3 regions of the Vibrio sp. F13 genome follow, and region 2 is predicted to be linked to each of the others. Evidence: predicted binding sites of a transcription regulator. Region 2 holds the regulator's gene; each other region holds the start of a gene.

Region 1 (8,299 bases), on a different replicon from region 2:
ACCAGTTCGGTATGTTAGTCGGTTCTTCTAAGCCCATGCATAAGCTGTATCGAACTTTAAGAAGAGTCGCGAAGACTGACACCAATGTTTTGATTGTCGGCGAAAGTGGGGCAGGTAAAGAATTAGTCGCACAAACGATTCACCTTGCCAGTGATCGTAAAAACCAACCTTTTATTGCGATCAACTGCGGTGCTATCAGCCCTGAGTTAGTTGATAGTGAATTATTTGGTCATGAAAAAGGCGCTTTTACAGGGGCGAATCGCACACACCAAGGGGTGTTTAGGCAAGCAGAAGGTGGCACATTGTTTCTCGACGAAATCACCGAAATGCCACTTGAACACCAGGTCAAATTACTACGAGTTTTAGAAACAGGTGAATATCGCCCTGTAGGCAGTAATGCAACGAGTATCGCTAATACTCGAGTCATTGCAGCGACAAACCGAGATCCACAAGTCGCTATTGAAGAACAGTTTTTGAGAGAGGATCTCTATTTCAGGTTGGCTCACTTCCCCATACATGTCCCTCCATTGCGTGAAAGAGGCGACGACATCGTCGGCTTAGCAAAACATTTTATTGCTCATCGCAACGCAAATGAAACCACTGCGAAGACCATTTTCACATCAGCGCTTCAAAAAATATCAGCCCATGCATGGCCAGGGAATGTCAGGGAATTAAAACACTGTATTGAAAGAGCTTTTATATTGGCAGATGAGACGATTAAAGATGAACACCTAATTTTTGATACTCCTCCTTTAGAAACAGGGACTACCGTTGAGGATATGGTTCCGGCGGGTGTTTCTCTTGAGAAGATTGAGAAAGCGGCGATTATCAATACGCTCGAAGAAAATGAAGGCAACAAAAAGGAAACAGCACAAGACTTGGGAATCAGCATCAAAACGCTTTATAACAAGCTCGATAAGTATCAAGAGTAGTAATACTCATATCTGATGTTGCTGTGTGATCAAAATAGATACAGGCGATCGTTAATTTGCAGTTGATGTTTTGCTTTTCCATGAAAATTTAACAGTGGAGGGTGAGCCCTCCACTGTTAAATTTTATGCTGCATTCACCGATGTCTCGGTTCTTTTATCTTGGTCAAAGAATTCTTCATGCAACGCGCAAATCGCTTGTTGATACTTGTCATCACTCACAACAAATTGCACATTTACGTTTCTCATAGACGAATGTAATGCAATAGGCGTAACACTATGGTTCATCAAAGCCAATACACCATTAGCGAGCGTTTTATTGGTATCAATTTGAGAACCGATCGCTGAGATTATAGCGACCATTCGACCTGAAATAGATGCCTGAGGGTAACGTTTCTCAGCCTTATAAGACACCTTGTTTAAACTCTCGGTGCTACCACCTAGATAATAGGTAATAGAATTGGCGTTCATCTCTTTACCAATAAGGTTCACTCTAGCATCTGCGATAATCTCCATTAACTCATAACTAACATTGTCCGCCTTACCGACCATTCCCTGGTCAAAAACATGTAACGCATATACCTTCTGTTTTCCGGCAATGATCTCAATGTGATTCGTGTCTGGTCGGTAATCAGAAGAAATCAGTGTTCCCTCATGTTCTGGCTCGAAGGTGTTTTTGATTTGCAGTTCTATGCCACTTTCTCGTAACCCAGCAGCCGCATTAGAGTGAATAGCTTCCATACCAAGGTTAGCCAGTTGATCGGCAACATCATAATTAGTTGCCCCAATCGGTTTAACCGAACCTACACCAACGACTTTTGGGTCAGCCGAACTAAAGTGATACTCCTTATGGATGATCGCCAATGATGCCTCAGTAATAGTAGCGATACGACTAAACGTCATCTCACTGTAACCACGATCATAAGTATGCATCAAACCTTCTTTGCAATACGCATAACCAGTTACTATGGGAAGCTCCTCAGTAACATCAATGTCAGAGAAAGCCTCTCTAATCGTATCGTCCAAACTTTGAGGGGTTTTGTTGTCCCAACCAGAAAGGTCAACAAAGGTCGAATTTATACCAATGTTTTTTAATTTAAGAGCCGTGTTGTATGCACTATGTGACTCTCCAATTGAAGAAAGAAACTCTCTAATCTGTGGTAAATAATGTCTCAGTGAAAACTGTCCGTATTGGCACGTTTCAAGAATGTTAGTAATACAGTTTTTGGCTTCTGAAATACGAGACCGGATGAACTTATCTGCTCTCATACGATTCATTGGATCCGCAAAAATATGCTCATTGGTCAATAGCATGCGGCGTTCAATATAAGATAGAGCATCCTTCCACGAATCGTCACGCATCGCTATCAATTGATAGACACCAGGCTTACCTGTTTTTTTACATTCCAACAATGCATCCGTCATACCGCTGTAAGCGGACACAACAAAGATTCGGTTATAAGGATTTTGAGGGCGGAGAATAATATTGTCGAGCACAGCATCAAATGCTGTCATTGATGTACCGCCGATTTTTTCTACGGTAAATGTCATAAAAGACCTTTTGTTCTTGAAGAGATTAAAGACTAAATAATAGGGAGCGGGGTGAGATATCACCCCTGAATATATGGGTTAATCAACGAGTGGATAAACGCCGTTTTCATCGTGTACTTCAGCGCCAGTAATTGGTGGGTTAAACACACAAGCCATTGTCATTTCTTTGTTTTTATATGCGCGTAAATAATGCTCATCATTCTTATCTAGGATGTACAACGTACCGGGTTTGATTGGGTAAGTTTTACCACCAACGACTTCAATCTCCCCTTCACCACTCATACAAAACACAGACTCCAAGTGGTTTTGGTAATGGATATGTGTTTCTGTCGCTTCGTAAATTGTTGTGATATGAAAAGAAAATCCCATATTGTCATCTTTCAATAACATGCGAGTGCTTTCCCAGTTATCCGATACAATACGTCTTTCACTATTACGACATTCATCAAGTGTTCTAACAATCATTTTACTCTCCCTATTACGATGCTTTCTTGAAATGCTTGGTTGCTACCACTTCAACTGAGTCTTCGAAAATAGTTAAACCTTGCATCAATTCCGATTCTGAAATGGTTAATGGACAAAAGAACTTCAAGATTTCATCGTTTGGACCTGCGGTCTCAATTACCATGCCCTTGTCAAAACACACTTTTGCAATCTCATCAGCTGTGTTCCCATCTTTACATTCAATGCCAATCATCATTCCGCGTCCCTTGCGTTGAACAAATAGCTCAGGGAAACGCTTGAGATTGCGTTGAATGACATCATCGACCATGCTTGAGCTACGTTGAATATGATTTTCAAAATCATCATTTGACCAATACATTTCTAACGCTTTAGCAGCAGTAATGAACGCATGGTTGTTACCACGGAAGGTGCCGTTGTGTTCTCCCGGCTCCCACTTGTCTAGTTCAGGCTTTAATAAAACCACAGCCATCGGTAAGCCATAACCACTTATCGACTTAGATAGCGTAACGATATCTGGTTTTATACCTGAAGGTTCAAAGCTAAAAAACGTTCCTGTTCGACCACAACCGGCTTGAATATCATCCACAATAAGTAGGATATCGTGGGCTTTACAGATTTTGCTTAACTTCTGTAGCCACTCATTTGAAGCGACATTTAACCCACCTTCACCCTGAACCGTTTCCAATAAAACGGCAGCAGGTTTATCCATACCAGCGGAATTATCGGTTAACATCGTTTCAAATAATTTTAAACCATCGATTCCAGCGTAACCTTCAAATGGCAAACGCGTAACGTTGTTGAGATTTGAGCCCGCACCTTGCCTGTGGTGTTGGTTGCCTGTAGCAGCCAATGCACCCGCCGTACAACCATGAAAACCATTGGTAAATGCAACAATACTGCTTCGACTTTTTACTTTTTTCGCCAACTTAATCGCTGCCTCAACCGCATTTGTTCCTGTCGGGCCGGTAAATTGAACTTTGTAATCTAATGCTCGAGGTTCCAAAATAAAGCGACTAAGAGCTTCTAGGAATTCAGCTTTGGCTTCTGAATGCATATCCAAGCCATGTGTAATTCCATCCATTTCAATATACTCAAGTAAAGCTTGCTTAAGTATTGGATTGTTATGACCGTAATTGAGAGATCCTGCTCCAGCAAGAAAATCGAGGTAACGATCACCTTGTTTTGTTTCAAGCCAGCAGCCTTTTGATTTAGCAAAAGTGACTGGAAAACTATTCGAGTATGAACGTACGTTAGATTCCTGCTTTTTAAAAATATCCATGATAAGGCCGTTATTTGATTCCTATAAGTTAATGATTATTTAAGGGGTATTCGATACAAATACTCAGTATCGTGCAGCCCTTTAAAATGAACATTTTCATCTAAGAAAGTGGTCACTTTTCCAGTGCTACTATTTTTTGCGTCTAGCTTTTTAAAGAGTGCCCAAGACGCTTGATTTGACTTAGTAATGGTTGTTTCAATAGCTTCTATACTCTTCAGCCACTCTCGACGAAGTAAGCTGTTCAACATCTTGTAAGCTAAAGAGTGACCTCTAAATCGAGGGGCAACTGCAACTTGCCAAATAAAGAGAACATTAGGCTCACTCGGTTTTTGATAACTCGAGATAAAGCCCGCAAGCTCACCTTTGTTCTCAACCAAAATACAAGTTTTACTAAAGTGAGTGGATTGCAAAAAATTGCAATATGACGAGTTGGTGTCTAGTGGCGGACATTCTGAAATCAGTCGATAAATGTCGTTGCCATCTGAAGCTTTGGGCTCGCGAAAACTCCATTCTTCACTCGTTTTTTCTATCACTTCTGGACACAACACCCAAGGCGCTGATGTAATCATACGGAGAAATTCCTTTGAACTCTAATTAAATTCCTTTTTATTATGAGCATTTACCCCCTACTAAGATCAACACCTTAACTTTAAAAAACAAAAATTAGTGATCTGTATCACATTTAATAGCGGTCAACATGAATTAAATAATACTTTGAGTTCTAATGTATTTGATTGGTGGAGATCTTAAGAAAATGTCTTTAACCGAATAAGCGTCAAAAGAAGGTTAGAGTCATTAGTAAATTATGTGCTCAGATTGCCAATCAAGCGGCATAAATCACCAACACTCTCAGTGTTGAACATTCTATCGAGTAGATAACAACGCTTCGAATGGCAGTGACTCGCTATCCACTATTAAAATATCGGCCTCAAAAACAAAAAAACCTAGCGAGAGCTCGCTAGGTTTCTTATCTAACATATCGATGAATAATGAACTCAGAGGAAACGAGTCCAGAAATATCAACTTGGAAAAGGTTTACTTCAGCGGGTCATTGTCCGGCAGTGCCTTATGAAGCCAGAGTGCTAAACGCTTCTTGATGTTCGCGCCATCAAGCTTATCGTCCGGTAACGGTGTGATCTGATTGACTTCAACAAGGAACAAGTACACCGCTTTAACCTTTATCGGTTGGGATGAATTTGGCAAATCAAAACCTTGTAGCTTAGCCATCTTAAAACCGACTTCAACTGCTTTTTTTACCAGCTTATCTTCATTAATGATCTTCGCGGTTTTCGACATATCATCTCCATCATCTTTATCGAATGAATATTGAGTATATCAAACCGAAAAATTCACAAGATTACTTCGCTCTCAATTTGAGGAGTCACTTTGATAAATAACATAAAACGAATAACAGGCTCTAGGATGACTCTAATTCGCTTGATAGTTACGCCACCAATACCTGTACGCAAACGCGTCTCTTAACAGAACACTCAATAAATGAGATCTTAAGTCAAAAAACAAAAATTCGAATAATATTTGACTTAGCATTCCAAAGAATACGGAATATTATGATGTTCATTTTGAAAGTTAAAATTCAATAAAAGATCAATAAACTTCTGTTATTTAACTGGTTTAATACTAATTCGACTTAGATCATATTTACAACCAATTGTAACCAATTGTTATTTACAAAATACTCACTAAGAAAATAGAATAAAACCACTAATTTTATACTGGTGTTGAAAATGCGTTACCTCTGGGCTTCATTCTGTCATAAAAATCCAATTCCGGGTCGAATTGTTCATATCCTTGTTATGTTGATAGCGCTAGCTTCTATCACCATTCCATTGATTTCAAAAGACGCCACAACCATCTTAACTTCACTGTGTGCTGCTCTAGTCTGTTTCGTCGTTTTTGTCTTCTTTGCGCTCGCCGACAAAATGCGCTCAGGCATGCATTAATCAACCAATCAGTTCTCTATCACCAAGCATTCTCTTTTTAAAAATTCATTATAAAATGCTGGTTACCAAATACGGAAAAGCCCAAAGTTATTAGCTTTGGGCTTTTCTTCTATAGCGAATTCTTACATATTCCAAATAGCCTGTAGTTAGAAATTACAGCTATCAATCAGGCATTACCACAATACCCATGGTTTCAAGCAGTTGTTCTTGTTGCCACGCGACAATTTTGATTCCTGTTGTATCTACTTTGCGAGGATCTAACCCTTCTAATTCAGCATGGCATAAATTCGCCCCTTGCATACTAAATTGCCCCCATACATCTTCCGAGAACACGCCTCGGCTGAGATCAGACTCTTTTAGTGACGCTCCCCCAAGGTAAGTACCTATCCAGCGGTTTTCAAATAACTCACACTTCTCTAAACAAGCTTGCTCCAAGTTGGCGTATGACAGGTTACAGCCCGTAATATACGCGGAGCAAAAATACATTCTATTGCTTACCTGGTTGGCAAAGTTAGCACGAGTAAAGTTCGCCCCTTTCAGGTCACAATCACGTAACTCAATACCGTAGCAATTCGCGTTGCTAAAATTCGCCATCGCCAACTGACAGTTCTGAAAACTTGCATCACGCAAATCTGCAACATCGAAGTGGCATCCCTCAATATCGCCTTGTTCGATAAACTTACAGTTAATAAACGTTGCATCACGTAAGTTCGAACGTCTGAAATCACAACGGATAAACGTACAGGCTGTAAATGTAAGCTCTGATAAGTCTTGCTGAGCAAAATTGTGGTGATGATAAGTGCTGTTATTGGTGTCCATTTAGCCCCCTAAAGAAATTAAGCTAAGACTACCATTGCGATCTTAAGAAAACACCAAATTAAAAACGAACAAAAACAGCAACTTAAAACACCCAAATTTAGCCATTTTAAGGCACCAAACAGGCCCTTTAAGGTTGTTATTTTCGATTTATAGGATGTGCTTATCTTGAAAAAAGTTTTGTCGCTTAGAAGTGCCAATAAGAGAAAAAGTTACTTTGACGAAACGAGTCAATTATAGACCGCGTCCTAACGCGCTAGACTGGACGGTTGGTATGTTGCTCGTTACACTATTCCTCATTCTCAGCATAAAGAGTAAGAGCAATGAAAGACATGCGACAAGCTATGCTCGATGCAGGATTTAGCCTTATTAATGAACACGGGTTTGCTGGTGTTGGCCTGATGAAGATCATCAACCAAGCGGAAGGCACGAAGGGTTCTTTTTACCACTACTTTAAATCCAAAGAGCACTTTGGTGAGATCCTTCTTACTAACTACTTTGATGAGCATCTCGCTAAGCTGGATGACTTTTTAAGTGATGAATCGCTTTCTCGTCGTGACCGCGTTAAAGCCTATTTCGAGTTTTGGTGTGCGTCGAAACTGACTGAAGACTTCAATATCCAATGTCTTGTCGTAAAACTGGCGGGAGAAGTATCTGGGTCTGCAAACCCGTTGCAATCGACCATGGCAGAAGGCGCAGAAAAGATAATCCTGCGTATGGCAAAGCTGTTTGAAGAAGGCAATGAGGCCGGTGATTTCACTATCGCAGAGCCCGAATCGCTATCTCGAACGCTTTATGGTTTATGGCTTGGCTCAACGCTCATGGCCGCCATGCAGCGTAACCGTTCGATTCTAAACAATGCCATGGAAGAGACTCTTCTCGCCATGAGCCCAGCCCAAGAATCGGCTGACTAGATACCCGTTACCAAATACCAAATACCAAATACCAAATACCAAGAGGCTCGCACAATTTAGCGAGCCTTTTATCTAACTTTAAATCTAGATTGAATCCATTCACGCTTACTCCGTTACCCCAGACGAGACGGGATATTATTGGCTTTGAATAAGTCCTTAATAACAGGGTCGATATGCTTGAAGAAGCTCAGCCAACCTTCACAGAGATAATTTAACCCCGCCTCACCATCTCGGCTTGTGATGATACGGTTTTGGGGGCATTCGCCATGACATGCAAATTAAAACTCACAGGCTTGGCATTGTTTCGGCAGAGACTTCTGTTTGGCGAACCCAAAACTCTGCTGCTTTGGCGAAAAGGCTAAAGTTGAAAGTGCTTGTTCCTGA
Region 2 (8,299 bases):
AAGAAGCACAAGCATTGGCACCAGCCAAAGACGGCGCCAACAGTGCAGCAGCGAAAAAAGAGCAGAAACGTAAAGAAGCCGAGTTCCGTAAACTGACGGCACCACTTCGTAAAAAGCTCACTCAATTTGAAAAGCAGATGGATAAATTAACGCAGGCTCTTGAAGAAGCTGAGCAAGAATTATCCGACACATCACTGTATGAAGCTGAAAATAAGGCTAAACTGAATAAAGTACTCGCTCTCCAAGCGAGCAGTAAGTCACAGCTAGAAGAAGTTGAAATGGATTGGATGTCCACTCAAGAAGAGCTTGAGCAGATGGAACAGGATATGGATAGCTTATGAGCCCAGAGCACGCCCCAATATCACTAACACTGGAACGACTATGGCAATTTAGCCTTCAGTATTACAGTGTGCGCGGTGTAAAGGATGCGTGCTTAGCTTTGCAAAACCAGTTCCACGGCAACGTCAATCTACTGCTGCTTCTCAAATGGCTTGATGAGCAGCAATTGTCTTTTGCTGAAGAAGAGTGGCATAAAGTTCAACAGTGTTTAAGCCGCTCTGAAACCCTGCTTCATAGCTATCGAGAGCTACGTAAACATCTCAAAGCACACGTTGTCGACTCTCTATACCGTGAAGCGCTAAAGTTTGAGTTACAGCTTGAAAAGCAACAACAGTCCGATCTGGTCGACTGTATAAACTCCCTACAACTGTACGCTAACCAGCAATCACCGCTCACTTTTCAGTACTGTCGTTTATTAGGGGCTGAAAACCTCTGCGACGCTTTTTCTGAACCAGCACCACAGCCCTAGCTCGTTCTCTTTCCCTTTTATTCAATCAAGATCCAAGCTTAACCTTGATATTATTCAAACGGTTACCCATAGTCTGTTTTTGTATCTCGTATAAGTGAAGCCTTGCGCTTATGCCGAGAATCAACCAAGCTCAAATAAAAACGTGGGCGTTTCGTTACAAACTCAACACGTTATCAAAACCCGTATAAAGAAGCATGGATCGTTTTTATGACAATATTTACCGCAGCTGCTGGTCTCTCTAATCCGCACTTACAAACCTTAGTGCCACGGTTTATTAGGAAGCAGGCGCTGTTTCATCCTCACTGGCAAACCTTAGAAACACCCGATGGTGACTTTCTTGATCTTGCTTGGAGCGAATCACCAGACGGTGACACCTCAAATAAAAATGATCGCAGTAGCAAGCCGATATTCGTTCTATTCCACGGTTTAGAAGGTAGCTTTGAGAGCCCTTATGCCAATGGATTAATGAATGCGTTTGCTAAAGATGGTTGGTTGTCCGTGATGATGCACTTCAGAGGCTGCAGCGGAAAACCCAATCGCCTGGCTCGCGCTTACCATTCAGGTGAAGTCGAAGATGCGCGCTTTTTTCTAAGACACCTGCACGCCCAGTTTCCGAATAACCCTAAGGTTGCGGTTGGCATATCTTTAGGTGGAAACATGCTGGCGAACTATTTGGCTGAGTACGCAGACGACCCATTGCTGTCGGCGGCGACCATCGTATCTGCTCCTTTTGACTTAGCGTGTTGCTCTAGTCGTATTGAGCGTGGTTTCTCCAAGCTCTATAAGAAGTACCTGCTCAACTCTCTAAAATCGAATGCGCTAAAAAAGGTTAACCTGCTGCAGGAAAAACTTGGCATCACCGCTGAAGCCATCAAGAACATCACCAAACTGTATGAGTTTGATGAACGAATCACTGCGCCTCTGCACGGCTTCAAAAATGCCCAAGATTATTATGCGCAATGTTCTGCTCTGCCTAAGCTCAATAAGATCAAACTACCGACTCAGATCATTCATGCCAAAGACGACCCTTTCATGACCGATGATGTGATCCCAAAATTTGTTCTGCCCGATAACATCGATTATCGACTGTTTCAAAAAGGCGGCCATGTTGGGTTTATTACTGGCAGTACACTCAAGCCAAGGTTTTGGTTAGAAGAAGCCTTGCCTGCCTACTATGAAAGTATCCAAGATTCGGCATAATGACCGAGCCTTAGTAAATAGAAGTAAAACAATACTAAGCACACGCATTTCTACATCAATAAACCTATTTATGAACATAAAAGAGAGAAGTATTTATGATCATCCCATGGCAAGACATTGCGCCAGAGACACTGGAAAACCTCATCAAAGAGTTCGTGCTGCGTGAAGGCACAGACTACGGCGACGTAGAGGTTTCACTGCAAAACAAGATTGATCAAGTGAAACATCAATTAGCTTCAGGAGAAGTCAGAATTGTGTTTTCTGAGCTCCATGAAACCGTTGATATTCAAGTCACAAAACGCTTCTAAGCTGCGCTCATAAAGGAGCCGTGTTATAGTGGTAAACGATTGCTAACAAGTAAGTTACTCAAAAGACAAGGGTTGTCATGTCCGCTAAACATCCAATTATTGCGGTGACGGGTTCATCTGGAGCCGGCACCACCACCACCTCAGAAGCCTTCCGTAAAATGTTCAATATGATGGACGTGAAGGCAGCTTGGGTTGAAGGAGATAGTTTCCATCGCTTCACTCGCCCAGAGATGGATGTCGAGATCCGTAAAGCGCGCGAGCAAGGTAAGCACATCAGCTACTTTGGTCCACAAGCCAACGATTTTGGTGCGCTAGAAGAGTTCTTCCGTAAATACGGTAACGAAGGCACAGGTAAAGTACGAAGCTACCTGCACACCTTCGATGAAGCCGTGCCTTACAATCAAATGCCAGGCACCTTTACGCCATGGCAGGAGATCCCTGAAAACTCCGATGTGATGTTTTACGAAGGCCTGCACGGCGGTGTGGTTGATGGCGACATTAACGTTTCTCAACACGTCGATTTGCTGATTGGCATGGTACCTATCGTAAACCTAGAGTGGATTCAAAAATTCGTTCGTGACACCCGCGATCGTGGCCACTCACGCGAAGCCGTAATGGATTCCATTGTTCGTTCGATGGATGATTACCTTAACTACATTACCCCACAATTTTCGCGCACTCACATCAACTTTCAGCGTGTTCCAACCGTAGATACATCTAACCCTCTCAACGCCAAAGGGATTCCAAGTTTAGACGAAAGCTTCGTAGTTATACGTTTGCGTGGCATCAAAAACGTCGATTTCCCCTACCTTCTGGCTATGATTGATGGCTCGTTTATGTCTCGTCATAACACGCTAGTAGTGCCAGGCGGCAAGATGAGTTTTGCTATGGAGCTCATTGTGAGGCCAATCCTGCAACAACTCATCGAAACCGGAAAAATAGGTTAACAAAACGACATTCTGGTTGATTACTTTTCATACCGTGATCATGTGCACAATTTTGCGTAAAAAATCGTAGCTTGGTCACGATTAAAATCAAGAAATAGTACCTGAAAAAGGATACTATTCTTAAACGAAACACAAGATAGCTTGCAGCACTCAACGAGTGCTCTTATCCTACAAGTCAATCCAGGCTTAGCTAAAATACGGAAAGCGGCAAGCATACCCTGCAGAGGAAGTGAGATATTATGGTTCTAGGTAAACCTCAAACCGATCCAACATTAGAGTGGTTCCTTTCACACTGTCATATTCATAAGTACCCTTCAAAAAGTACTTTGATTCATGCTGGTGAAAAGGCAGAAACCTTGTACTACATCGTTAAAGGTTCTGTGGCAGTTCTTATCAAAGACGAAGAAGGTAAGGAAATGATTCTTTCTTACCTAAACCAAGGCGACTTCATCGGTGAGCTTGGCTTGTTCGAAGAAGACCAAGAGCGTACAGCTTGGGTTCGTGCTAAATCTCCTTGTGAAGTAGCTGAAATTTCTTTCAAGAAATTCCGTCAACTTATCCAAGTGAACCCAGATATCCTAATGCGCCTTTCAGCGCAAATGGCAAACCGTCTACAAGTAACTAGCCAAAAGGTTGGTGACTTAGCGTTCCTTGATGTAACAGGTCGTATCGCTCAAACGCTACTAAACCTAGCGAAACAGCCAGATGCAATGACTCACCCTGACGGCATGCAAATCAAGATCACTCGTCAAGAGATTGGCCAGATCGTTGGTTGTTCTCGTGAGACCGTTGGTCGTATCTTGAAGATGCTAGAAGAGCAGAACCTAATTTCTGCACACGGTAAAACTATCGTGGTATACGGCACTCGTTAATCTCGATTAACTGAGCCAAAAATTTGAAAGCCACCAAATGCGAATTTGGTGGCTTTTTTGTTTTCTGAAGACCCAGAGAGCAGATGCGAGATACGATAAAAACTCACAGAATCCTATTTGTAAACTTCCTCGAAGCGAAGCGTACTCGAATCTCTAGGACAAAGTCCGTGCTCGTACCTTTTGTTAACCGTTGGTGCTCTCAAAGATTTTGTCAGCTGATGCTGCAACAAAACCTGTGTAAAGCTCACCGTTGACCATCGCATAACGCTTAGCGAACTCATAGAAGCCGCCAGGAATCATCTCATTGCCTTCAACAAATGAAACTGGGACTTTGTCTGCCATTGTTGATGATTGCTCTAATAAGACCTCTGGAGAGCCTTTAACCTGACCGCCAGATGCATTGATTGTGAAGCCTGACTCGCTCAGGTAGTCATTCACCGCCTGCACTTCATCAAATTCATTTAGCTGGTTCACACTCACCGTAAAGTGGTTTGCACCATATCCATGAGCCGCGAGCCAAGACGCGTATTCGCTCTCTTTCGCTAGTACTTGGAAGTCAGCGAAGCTCAAATCCCAAAGACGACCACCAAACAAGAACTCATGACCTTGAAGCTTACTTGAGTCCACTTGCTCAACCAACTTAGCAACGATCTGTTGCAAGTCACTTGAACACTCTTCTACCTTCAACTCACTAATGAACACTTTTGGTTGTTTTGGATTTGGGTGCTCGTAATGCTTAGCCACCAACTTCTTGCTCTCAAACAAGTAGTCGCCACACGCCTTATAGCCTAACTCTAGGAAAGGCTTCGCTAATGTTTCAATACCCAAAGGAGCAACATTGAAAGTACGCAATGCAATGTGATCATTAATCAGCGCTTCGTCTTCTTTCAGCAAGTGATGCACTTTCTCAGCCGATGGACAAAGCCTGTGAATGTAATCGTCCCAAAGTGATTTAAAGAGTAGATCGGGCGTCATGGTGACTCCTTGTCAAAGGTTCTAGCAAGCTAGTAATTTGGATAAGAGAGGGAGAGGCTGAGACACAGAGTCAGCAGCCATCAGCCTGTGACATACTTTTTCTATTATTATCTACCGCCCAATCTAGGTGTCGGACGTGATGGAAAAGGAAAGCGATAACACCACTTCCCTATTTCAAGCTTAACGCATGAGCCTAAGACTCATTAGCCTAAATTAAAGCTCAATACCCGGGCTAAACGTTGCTGGAAGTTGAGTTTCACCGCCTTCCATTGAAGCCATAGGATAAGCACAGTAGTCCGCCGCATAGTAAGCACTTGGGCGTAGGTTGCCTGAAGCACCCGGACCACCAAATGGTGCATCACCACTTGCGCCTGTTAGCTGACGGTTACGGTTAACAATACCCGCACGGATATGGTCAACGAAGTATTCCCATTCAGAATCATCTGTTGATACAAGACCCGCAGACAAACCAAAACGAGTGTCGTTAGCTAGCTCAACCGCTTGCTTTAGCGATTGGTAACGAACCACTTGTAGCAGTGGACCGAAGTACTCTTCATCCGGCAGTTCAGCAATGTTGGTTGCGTCGATAATACCAGGAGAAACAAACGCCGCCTGACCCGCTTTTGCTTCTACTAGGCTGACACCACCTAACGATTGCAGATTAGCTTGCGCGTCTAGAATAAATTTAGCGGCAGCTTCAGAGATCTGAGGGCCCATGAAAGGAGCTGGTTCCGCGAAAGGCTGATCGACACGAATCTTTTGCGTAGCTGCGACCAGTTTATCGAGTAGCAGATCGCCCTTCTCGCCAACAGGCACGTACAAACGACGAGCACATGTACAACGTTGACCCGCACTGATGAAAGCTGATTGGATGATAGTGTATACCGTTGCGTCTGCATCACCGTATTGGTCGCTGATCACCATAGGGTTGTTGCCGCCCATTTCTAGTGCCAGCATCTTGCCCGGTTGGCCCGCGAATTGACGATGCAGGATATGACCGGTATTGGCACTACCTGTGAACAGCACGCCATCAAGACCTTTAGCATCGGCTAGTGCGATACCTGTCTCTTTAGCGCCTTGTACTAGGTTGATTACGCCAGCTGGAAGGCCCGCTTCTTGCCATAGTTTCATCGTAAACTCACCCGTCCAAGGTGTCTGCTCTGAAGGCTTAAATACCACGGTATTACCCGATAGCAGTGCAGGAACAATATGACCGTTTGGTAGGTGACCAGGGAAGTTATAAGGGCCAAATACTGCCATCACGCCTAATGGACGGTGACGAAGTACAATCTGGTTGCCTGCCGCTTCACGTGAAGCTTCCCCGGTACGCTCATGGTAAGCACGAATGGAAATAGCAATCTTGCCCGCCATTGCGCCCGCTTCAGTGCGAGTTTCCCAAATCGGTTTACCCGTCTCTTTAGCGATGATTTGTGCGATTTCTTCGCTGTTCTCTTTAACTTTTTCAGCAAAGTTCAACACGATCGCTTCACGCTCTGCAAAGCTCAGTTTTTTCCAAACCAAGAAGGCTTCACGAGCTGATGCTACTGCAGATTCAACCTGTGCTGGTGTTGCGCTATCACCCTGCCACACTACTTCATTGTTGTATGGGCTTACTGATGTCATGGCGTCACCTTGACCTGCCACCCACTGTCCTGCTATCCACTGAGTCATACTTCTATCCTTAAAATCTTCGACAGATAATCGCCGCTCTTATTGAGCCAACATGCGAACGAATTCGCCTTCTTTTACTTCAAGAGCGCTTGCTACTTCAGATGATAAAATCACTGTGTCGCTTGCTTGGTCATACGCACCTTTCGCGGCTACTGCGCGGAAGTTCTCAAACGAGGTATTACCAATTAGGAAGTCTTTAGAGCTAGAGTGCTCTGCAATTTGAACCTGTGCTCGAATTGAGTGACGCACAGATTCGATGTTTCTTAGATCACACTCAACCGTTGGGCCTGCATCAAAGATGTCGACATAACCACGGTTGGTGAAACCTTCACGTTCCAGCAACTTAAGTGCAGGGCGCGTATTGTCATGTACCTCTCCGATCACCGCTTGAGCTTCTTTGCTCAGTAGGTTCACGTAGATAGGTAGCTTAGGCATTAGGTCAGCAATGAAGCCTTTCTTACCAATACCGGTTAGGTAATCGGCAAGCGTGAAGTCAATCGAGAAGAAATGTTCTTGCAGCCATTGCCAGAAAGGAGAATTGCCTTCCGCATCTGATACACCACGCATCTCAGCAAAGATCGTTTTTGAGAAACGCTCTGGGTGCTCAGCCATCAGTAGGAAACGACACTTAGACATCAGTCGACCGTTTAAGCCTTTGCGGTAATCAGGACGTAAGAACAGCGTACAAATTTCGCTGCAGCCTGTGTAGTTATTACCAAACGTCAACAGCTTAACCACGTTATTCACTTTAAGGCGCTGTGAAGAGTGAACCACTTTACTGATGTGGTACGAGTAAAAAGGCACATCCCAGCCAATGGAAGCTTCGATACCCGTTGTACCAGCAACTTCGCCAGTTTCAGCGTCGAAACCCACCATTAGATAGCCTTCATCACCGGGTTCGGTCACGTCTGCTTTCGCAAAGCTGTATTCAGAATGGGTAATTCGGTTAGTTAACAGTTCTTCGTTAACCGGAAGAGATGTGAATCCGTGTCCTGACTCAACGGCGCAGGTATGCAGCGCATCGTAATCAGATAGTTTTATTGGGCGAACAACTAGCATCAATATTCCCTCCAGATGCAAAATAGGCCCAAAACCAGAAGCTTGGGCCTTTAGCAGAACGTCATGGGATCGCTCTAGTGGCGATCATTCCTATGACGCCGCTCAGGCTAAACTAGCGTAGCGATTGCTTTGTCTAGTTTTGATAAGCCTTCTTCAATTTCTTGTGTAGTGATAACCAGTGATGGAGTAAAACGAACCACGTTTGCACCCGCAACCAGTACCATCAAGCCTTGTTCGCCTGCTGCTACTAATACGTCACGTGCACGTCCTTGCCACTCTTCGTTAAGCGCAGCACCTAGTAGTAGGCCTTTACCACGAACTTCACTGAAAATTTGATACTTGTCGTTAATCTTAGCTAGGCCATCGCGGAACAGAGCTTCACGCTCTTTCACGCCAGCCAGAGTTTCAGGTTGGCTAACTACATCAACAACGGCTTCTGCTACTGCACACGCCAGTGGG
Region 3 (8,299 bases), 180 kb from region 2:
AGCGCTAAATCTTCAGGCTGAGTAATCTTAAAATTATCTGAACGCCCTGCCACTAAAGCGGGCGATAAACCTTTCCATTCAAAGGCTGAGGCTTCATCAGTAATTGAAGCGCCTTGTTGCAACGCCTCACTTAATGCCTTCCACAGAGGCTTTGCTCTGAACATTTGCGGCGTAAGTGCATGCCATAAATCGGCACGCTCAACGGTATGCTCGATCTGCCCTTGGGCACCGCGCTTCATCGTGTCACGAACTGGAGCCGCTAAAATAGCGCCCACATCATGGCTCATCGCGCCGGAAATTAGCTTGTCGATATCACTTAGCTGAACACACGGCCTTGCCGCATCGTGAACCATTACCCAATCACTAAGCTGCTGCTCAGCGATATAGTTTAGCGCAGAGAGTACAGAGTCCGCTCGCTCGCTTCCGCCTGACACTCTGATCACTTGCGGGTTCAGGTTGAGTGCAAGATCAGGGTAGTATGGGTCATCATCGCTGATCGCAACGACAATTTGAGCGACTTGTGGGTGAGACAGTAATTTCTCAATGGTGTGCTCTAAAATTGTTTTGTCGTGAATCTTGAGATATTGCTTAGGGCGGTCTGCCTTCATTCGGCTACCGACGCCCGCCGCAGGTACAACGGCAATCACGCTTTGAAGTTGAGTCGACATTAATGGGATTCCTCACCAATGATGCGATAAAACGTTTCACCTTCTTTGACCATTCCAAGTTCATGACGTGCGCGTTCTTCTATCGCGTCTAAGCCTTGGCGTAGATCGTCAATTTCAGCAAACATTTCTGCATTTCGAATATGCAGCTTTTCATTTACTTGCTGTTGAACTTGGATTTCGTTGTTCACACCGTAGTAATCAGAGATACCATTTTTACCGAGCCACAGTGTGTGTTGTAGCCAGCCAAACACTATGAGCAGTACTAAAGCAAAAATTCGCATAACACCTTTCGCCGGTTGAAAAAGAAGGAACTAGAATAAGGCACATATATACCATAATGAGCTTATTGGTGCGAGATATGTGGTGTCAGGGAATCAATAAGTCGGGGAGTCATTGTCAGGAAAACAATGAGATTCCCTACTCCTTCCTTCGTCAGTCTAGGGAATGACGAACTTTATATGTGACAAGGAGGAGCTTTAGAGCCTAGAGCTTCTTTCATTCAGTTTTCTACAGACAAAAAAATGCCCCGCATAAGCGAGGCATTCAAAAGTATTAGTGCATAATTCTAACTAGTTGGTGCTGTAGCAAGGCAACAAAGAAGATTCAGCTATGGAGCATAGTTTCCTATGTGACTTAGTGAATCTTCTGCAGTTAACGCAGCTACAGTGCCAAATAGGACGAATTATTGACCTTTAACTTCTTTAAGACCGTTGTAAGGAGCTTTAGAACCTAGAGCTTCTTCGATACGGATAAGTTGGTTGTACTTAGCAACACGGTCAGAACGGCTCATAGAACCAGTTTTGATTTGACCTGCAGCTGTACCTACCGCTAGATCAGCGATAGTTGCATCTTCAGTTTCGCCAGAACGGTGAGAGATTACTGCAGTGTAGCCAGCGTCTTTAGCCATCTTGATAGCAGCTAGAGTCTCTGTTAGAGAACCGATTTGGTTGAACTTGATAAGGATAGAGTTAGCTACGCCTTTCTCGATACCTTCAGCAAGAATCTTAGTGTTTGTAACGAACAGATTGTCACCAACGATTTGAAGTTTGTTGCCTAGAAGTTCAGTTTGGTGCTTGAAGCCATCCCAATCTGACTCGTCAAGACCGTCTTCAATAGAAACGATTGGGAAGTTGTTCGCTAGCTCAGCTAGGTAGTGGTTGAACTCTTCAGAAGTGAAAGTTTTACCTTCGCCCTTCATGTTGTAGATACCAGCTTCTTTGTCGAAGAACTCAGATGCTGCACAGTCCATAGCAAGAGTAACGTCTTTACCTAGTTCGTAACCAGCAGCTGCAACAGCTTCTGCGATAACTTCTAGAGCTTCAGCGTTAGACTTAAGGTTAGGAGCGAAACCACCTTCATCACCAACTGCAGTGCTGTAGCCTTTAGACTTAAGAACTTTAGCTAGGTTGTGGAATACTTCAGCGCCGATACGTAGACCTTCTTTAAGAGTTTTAGCGCCAACTGGTTGGATCATGAACTCTTGGATGTCAACGTTGTTATCTGCGTGCTCACCACCGTTGATGATGTTCATCATTGGTAGAGGCATAGAGAACTGACCAGCAGTACCGTTTAGCTCAGCGATGTGCTCGTATAGAGGCATGCCTTTCGCAGCAGCAGCAGCTTTTGCGTTAGCTAGAGATACAGCTAGGATAGCGTTCGCGCCGAACTTAGACTTGTTATCAGTACCGTCTAGGTCAAGCATGATTTGGTCAACGTCAGCTTGTGCTTTAGCGTCAGTACCAACTAGAGCTTCAGCGATTGGGCCGTTTACAGCTTCAATAGCTTTAAGAACACCTTTACCTAGGAAACGTGATTTGTCGCCGTCACGTAGCTCAAGAGCTTCGCGAGAACCAGTAGATGCGCCAGATGGAGCAGCAGCCATACCTACGAAACCGCCTTCTAGGTGTACTTCAGCTTCTACAGTTGGGTTACCACGTGAATCGATGATTTCACGACCTAGAACTTTAACGATCTTAGACATTGAATGTTTCCTTCTCGTTGAATATATAAATGTCAAATTTAAAGGTAGCAGCACAACTTACGCAGCTACCTGTATTCCTTTTTACTTCTCTAACTCGCCGCGCTGGAACTCACCAGCCGCTTTAACGAAACCTGCAAACAATGGGTGACCATCGCGAGGTGTTGAAGTGAACTCTGGGTGGAATTGAGCAGCAACGAACCATGGGTGGTTCGGGTTCTCAATAACTTCAACCAGTTTCTTGTCCGCAGATAGACCCGATACTTTTAGGCCCGCTTTTTCGATTTGTGGACGAAGATTGTTGTTCACTTCGTAACGGTGACGGTGACGTTCATGGATCGTCGCGCTACCGTATAATTCGTAAGCTTTCGTCCCTTTCGCTAGGTGACAAAGCTGTGAACCAAGACGCATTGTGCCGCCAAGGTCAGATGTTTCTGTACGCTCTTCAACTTTACCTTCGCCATCAGTCCACTCAGTGATAAGACCAACAACTGGGTACTTAGTTTCAGTACAGAATTCAGAAGAGTGTGCCCCTTCCATTTTCGCAACGTTACGAGCGTACTCGATAAGTGCTACTTGCATACCTAGACAGATACCTAAGTACGGTACTTTGTTTTCACGAGCGTATTGAGCAGCAAGAATCTTACCTTCAACACCACGGTCACCAAAGCCACCAGGAACTAGGATTGCATCTAGGCCTTCTAAAACTTCTACGCCACGAGACTCAACGTCTTGTGAATCTACGTATTTAATATTAACGCTTAGGCGATTTTTCAAGCCCGCGTGTTTTAGCGCTTCATTTACTGATTTGTATGCGTCTGGTAGTTCAATGTACTTACCAACCATACCAATCGTCACTTCACCCGTTGGGTTAGCTTCTTCGTAAATTACTTGTTCCCATTCAGACAGGTCTGCTTCTGGAGCTGTGATGCCGAAACGCTTACATACAAGTTCATCAGTACCTTGAGCTTTAATAAGCTGAGGGATCTTGTAGATAGAGTCAACATCGCGCATAGAAATAACTGCATTTTCTTGCACATTACAGAACAGAGCAATTTTCTTACGCTCGTTCGAAGGAATGTTGCGGTCTGAACGACAAACTAGGATGTCTGGCTGAATACCAATAGACAGTAGCTCTTTTACAGAGTGTTGCGTTGGCTTAGTTTTCACTTCGCCCGCAGCTGCTAGGTATGGCACTAGAGTAAGGTGCATGAACATTGCGCGTTCACGGCCTAGTTCTACTGCTAGCTGACGAATCGCTTCCATGAATGGTAGAGATTCGATATCACCAACCGTACCACCAACTTCAACGATCGCGATATCGTGGCCAGCTGCGCCAGAAATTACACGCTCTTTGATAGAGTTAGTGATGTGTGGGATAACCTGAATAGTTGCACCTAGGTAATCACCGCGACGCTCTTTTGCTAGTACGTCTGAGTAAACACGACCTGCAGTGAAGTTGTTACGCTTAGTCATCTTGGTGCGAATGAATCGCTCATAGTGACCAAGGTCAAGGTCTGTTTCAGCGCCATCTTCCGTAACGAACACTTCACCGTGCTGAGTCGGGCTCATAGTGCCTGGATCAACGTTGATGTAAGGGTCAAGCTTCATCATGGTCACTTTAAGACCACGAGCTTCTAAAATAGCTGCAAGAGATGCTGCAGCAATACCTTTACCTAGAGAGGATACAACCCCGCCAGTAACAAAAATGTAATTTGTCGTCATGTTTAACCTGAAATTGGTTGAATGAGGGAAATGGACTACTTCTGGACGGGATGAAAATATACCAGAAGCCCCTTATCGCCACAACGTGAAATCTATCACACTGCTATTTTTTATTTTTTGCTTCAAATCAATTCATGATAAAAGCTTTGGTTATCTTTTCTCCGCCACTTTGACTTCATCCCACATGGAATCAAGCTGTTGTAGTGAAAAGTCAGTCAAATTTTTATCTTGCTGACGAACTTTTTGTTCCACCCCTTTAAAGCGACGCGAAAACTTGAGATTGGCTTTATTGAGTGCCGATTCTGGGTTTTTACCTAAATGTCGTACCAAATTGACCGTCGCAAACAGCAAGTCTCCCAACTCTTCTTCAACCAAATCTTCATTTGGCGTCACTTGAAGTGCCTCTTCCAGCACCTCATCGACTTCCTCTAAAACCTTATTAGCCACTGGGCCAATAGAGTCCCAATCAAAGCCATATTTCGCTACCTGTTTTTGAATCTTTGTAGCACGTGAAAGCGCAGGTAGAGAGTTTGGTATTGAGTCTAGAATACTTTCTTGAGTTTTGCCTGCCTGAGCTTTTTCTTTGGCTTTTTCAGCTTCCCAGTTGGCATTAATTTCTTCATCGCTCGCAAACTCGGTATCAGAAAACACATGCGGATGGCGGCGTGTTAGCTTTTCGTTAATGCCATCAACCACATCAGAGAACTCAAACAACCCCTGTTCTTTCGCTAACTGGCTATAGAAGATCACCTGAAACAACAAGTCACCCAACTCTTCTTGTAGGTTCGGCCAATCTTTGTTGTGAATCGCATCCACCACTTCGTACGTCTCTTCGATAGTATGCGGGACAATTGTTTCAAAATTTTGTTTTAAATCCCAAGGACAGCCACCTTCTGGATCGCGCAGCTTAGTCATAATTTGTTCTAGTTGTTCAATCGGGTGGCTCATGGTGCTTTCCTATTATTCTGTTTGATTGTTTTAATCTAATTCTTTTCTTAAAACTAAAAAAGGTGAGCAGCCAAAACCACTCACCTTTCTATTTTTCGTCATCTCCAAGAGTGAAGTATGAGCGAGTTGGGGATCTCAAATCGCTTTACGAGATTCCCTATCACGTTCGTCCCTCACTGTAGGGAATGACGTGGATAGTATTTTGGCCTACCCCAACCTTTTGACTGACATAACATCTTTGATTTGTTCTACTCGGCTGGTAACGCGACTCAGAATTTCAATATTGGTCACTTCCAAATCGAAATCCATTACCGATAGCTGACGCTTGTAGTCGATGCGGCTCTTCATTGTGGTCACGCTGATCTTTTCATTCGAGAACAGTGAGGTGATGTCTTTCAACAAGCCATTACGTTCTAGCGCTTCAACACGCAGCGTTAGGATGTATGAACCGACAAAGCCATTACCCCAAACGGTATCAATGATACGTTCTGGCGCATGCACGCTTAGCTCGCCTAGCTGTTCACAGTCAGCGCGGTGCACTGAGATACCACGACCTTGAGTGATGTAACCTTTAATCACATCACCTGGGATTGGCTGACAGCAACGCGCTAGGTGCGTCATTAGGTTATCAACGCCCTCAACCACTACCGCATCTTTCTTCGGACGACTCTGTTGTGCAGGCTTGTTTTCCGACTCAAGCAGTTTCTCTAGCGCTTTCTTGTCTTCTTCTTCCGCCGTTGGCTTATTCACTAGCGCATTGATGTGATTAACCACTTGGTTAATACGCAAGTCGCCACTACCAATACCTGCATAGAGTTCGTCTGGCGTATTCACGTTAAAGCGTTTTAGTGCGTATTGATCAGCATCTTTTAGGGTTGCGCCTACTTTCGCTAGCTCAACTTCCAGGATATCACGACCCGCTTCTAGGTTTTTCTCACGGCTTTGTGCGCGGAACCAAGCGTTGATTTTCGCTCGAGCTCGACCAGAATGAACAAAACCTGTGGTTGGATTTAACCAGTCACGAGATGGGTTCGGCTCTTTCTGCGTGATGATCTCAACTTGATCGCCCATCGATAGTTTATGAGTGAACGGTACGATACGCCCCGCTACTTTGGCACCGATACAGCGGTGTCCGACCATCGAGTGGATGTGGTAGGCGAAATCCAACGGGGTTGCGCCCATTGGTAAGTCGACCACGTCACCACGTGGAGTAAATGCGTATACACGGTCATCGAAGACTTGGCTGCGTACCTCATCCAGCATCTCGCCAGAGTCCGACATCTCTTCTTGCCAGTCGATAAGTTTACGCAACCAAGTGATTTTCTCATCGTAGCCACTACGGCCGCTTGAAGCTCCTTCTTTGTACTTCCAGTGCGCCGCCACACCAAGCTCAGAGTCTTCGTGCATTTGCTTAGTACGGATCTGAATCTCAATGGTCTTGCCTTCAGGGCCAAGTACTACGGTATGAATCGACTGGTAACCATTTGGCTTAGGGTTCGCCACATAATCATCAAATTCGCTCGGGAGGTGCTTGTATTTAGTGTGTACCACCCCAAGGCCGGCGTAACAGTCTTGCAGCTGGTCAGCGATAATACGTACTGCTCGTACGTCAAAAAGCTCATCGAAGGCTAAGCCTTTCTTCTGCATTTTGCGCCAGATACTGTAGATGTGTTTTGGTCGGCCACTCACTTCAGCATTGATGTTTGAACGCTGCATTTCTGCGGTTAAATCATCAACGAAATCTGTGATGTATTGTTCACGTACGATACGACGTTCAGACAGCTGTTTCGCAATCTGCTTGTAGGTATCTGGTTGTTGGTAGCGGAATGCGTAATCTTCGATTTCCCACTTAAGTTGGCCGATACCTAAACGGTTAGCCAGTGGTGCATAGATGTTAGAACATTCTTTTGCTGCCGCACGACGCACAGCATCAGGTGCCTTTTTCACCTCAATAAGGTTACAGATTCGCTCCGCTAGCTTGATGACTACGCAACGGAAGTCATCAACCATTGCTAATAGCATGCGACGAACGTTATCGACTTGACCCGAGGCTGCACTGCCTTCAAGGGTCACGTTTAGCTGGCCCAAGGCCGCCATTTCTTCAACGCCGTCAATCAGCTTAACGATTTCTTTGCCGTAGCTTTCTTCGAAGGCTTCGCGTTCAAAAACGCCACTTGATACCACTGGGAAGAGTTGTGCTGCGACTAATGTTGCACGATCCATCGACAGCGTGACCAAGATTTCAATCATCTCGCGTCCACGCCATAGCAAGAGTGATGCTTGCTCGTGATCTTTTAATAGCTCTTCACAGTGACGATAAACTTTGTTCAGTTTATTCGAGGTTTTTGCGTCTTGCTTTAATGACGCAATCCAACTTTCTAGCTCAAACTGTTCGCTTGGGTTTAAATGTGCGCTTCGTACCGCAACCATCGTGCCTTCCTAGTTATTCTGTTTTATACCCAATTCAATATGACTAACTGGTTCCAAGTTAGTTCGACCATATTGATATCAGCGCAGGTGTCCCTGCGCCTTTGTCATTCATTTTTAAGCCTTATTTACGGGCCTTTAAGCCTTGATAAAGAGAGCCATCGATTCTAAATGGCTAGTGTGTGGGAACATATCCAACATACCAAGTTTGGCTAATTGGTAGCCTTGCTTTTCTAAGCTCTCTGAATCTCTAGCTAGAGTAGCAGGATTACACGAAACATAAACCACACGCTTCGCTCCTAACGCTGAAATTTGATCAACGATCCCACTCGCTCCCGCACGTGCCGGGTCAAGCAATATTTTATCGAATTTCTCTTTTGCCCAAGGCTGTGAAGATAAGTCTTCTTCAAGGTTAGCTTGGTAAAATTCCGTATTGCTTAACTGGTTTAACGCTGCATTAGATGTGGCTTGCTGAACCATTTCATCAACGCCTTCTACGCCAACCACAAACGCCGATTGTTGCGCGATAGGCAAACTGAAATTCCCTAAGCCG

Evidence for each region. Region 2 encodes CRP, which controls carbon source genes, mostly activating them, when cyclic AMP is high. Its sites were predicted from a motif close to TGTGANNNNNNTCACA; they were not measured.
Region 1: a site for CRP is predicted at 4,890-4,905, ahead of ectA (diaminobutyrate acetyltransferase). Genes of this name have one in related genera too.
Region 3: a site for CRP is predicted at 4,456-4,471, ahead of LMH68_RS10475 (CTP synthase). Genes of this name have one in related genera too.

The regions. Positions count from the first base shown of each region.
Region 1 is NZ_CP170176.1:297,739-306,037, forward strand. Features, by position in the region: gene LMH68_RS16330 (sigma-54 interaction domain-containing protein) at 1-932, shown strand, start outside; gene LMH68_RS16335 (aspartate kinase) at 1,056-2,480, opposite strand; gene LMH68_RS16340 (ectoine synthase) at 2,559-2,945, opposite strand; gene ectB (diaminobutyrate--2-oxoglutarate transaminase) at 2,959-4,224, opposite strand; gene ectA (diaminobutyrate acetyltransferase) at 4,260-4,793, opposite strand; gene LMH68_RS16355 (DUF5062 family protein) at 5,260-5,520, opposite strand; gene LMH68_RS16360 (hypothetical protein) at 5,970-6,185, shown strand; gene LMH68_RS16365 (QnrS family quinolone resistance pentapeptide repeat protein) at 6,348-7,004, opposite strand; gene LMH68_RS16370 (TetR/AcrR family transcriptional regulator) at 7,325-7,915, shown strand; partial or broken gene LMH68_RS16375 (anaerobic sulfatase maturase) at 8,029-8,299, opposite strand, start outside.
Region 2 is NZ_CP170175.1:2,057,258-2,065,556, reverse strand. Features, by position in the region: gene LMH68_RS09440 (ABC transporter ATP-binding protein) at 1-341, shown strand, start outside; gene LMH68_RS09435 (TIGR02444 family protein) at 338-808, shown strand; gene LMH68_RS09430 (hydrolase) at 1,016-2,008, shown strand; gene LMH68_RS09425 (YheU family protein) at 2,104-2,316, shown strand; gene LMH68_RS09420 (phosphoribulokinase) at 2,394-3,263, shown strand; gene crp (cAMP-activated global transcriptional regulator CRP) at 3,503-4,135, shown strand; gene LMH68_RS09410 (DUF1338 domain-containing protein) at 4,319-5,110, opposite strand; gene astD (succinylglutamate-semialdehyde dehydrogenase) at 5,324-6,781, opposite strand; gene astA (arginine N-succinyltransferase) at 6,821-7,840, opposite strand; gene LMH68_RS09395 (aspartate aminotransferase family protein) at 7,948-8,299, opposite strand, start outside.
Region 3 is NZ_CP170175.1:2,240,683-2,248,981, reverse strand. Features, by position in the region: gene ispD (2-C-methyl-D-erythritol 4-phosphate cytidylyltransferase) at 1-668, opposite strand, end outside; gene ftsB (cell division protein FtsB) at 668-949, opposite strand; gene eno (phosphopyruvate hydratase) at 1,351-2,649, opposite strand; gene LMH68_RS10475 (CTP synthase) at 2,731-4,371, opposite strand; gene mazG (nucleoside triphosphate pyrophosphohydrolase) at 4,522-5,319, opposite strand; gene relA (GTP diphosphokinase) at 5,527-7,749, opposite strand; gene rlmD (23S rRNA (uracil(1939)-C(5))-methyltransferase RlmD) at 7,885-8,299, opposite strand, start outside.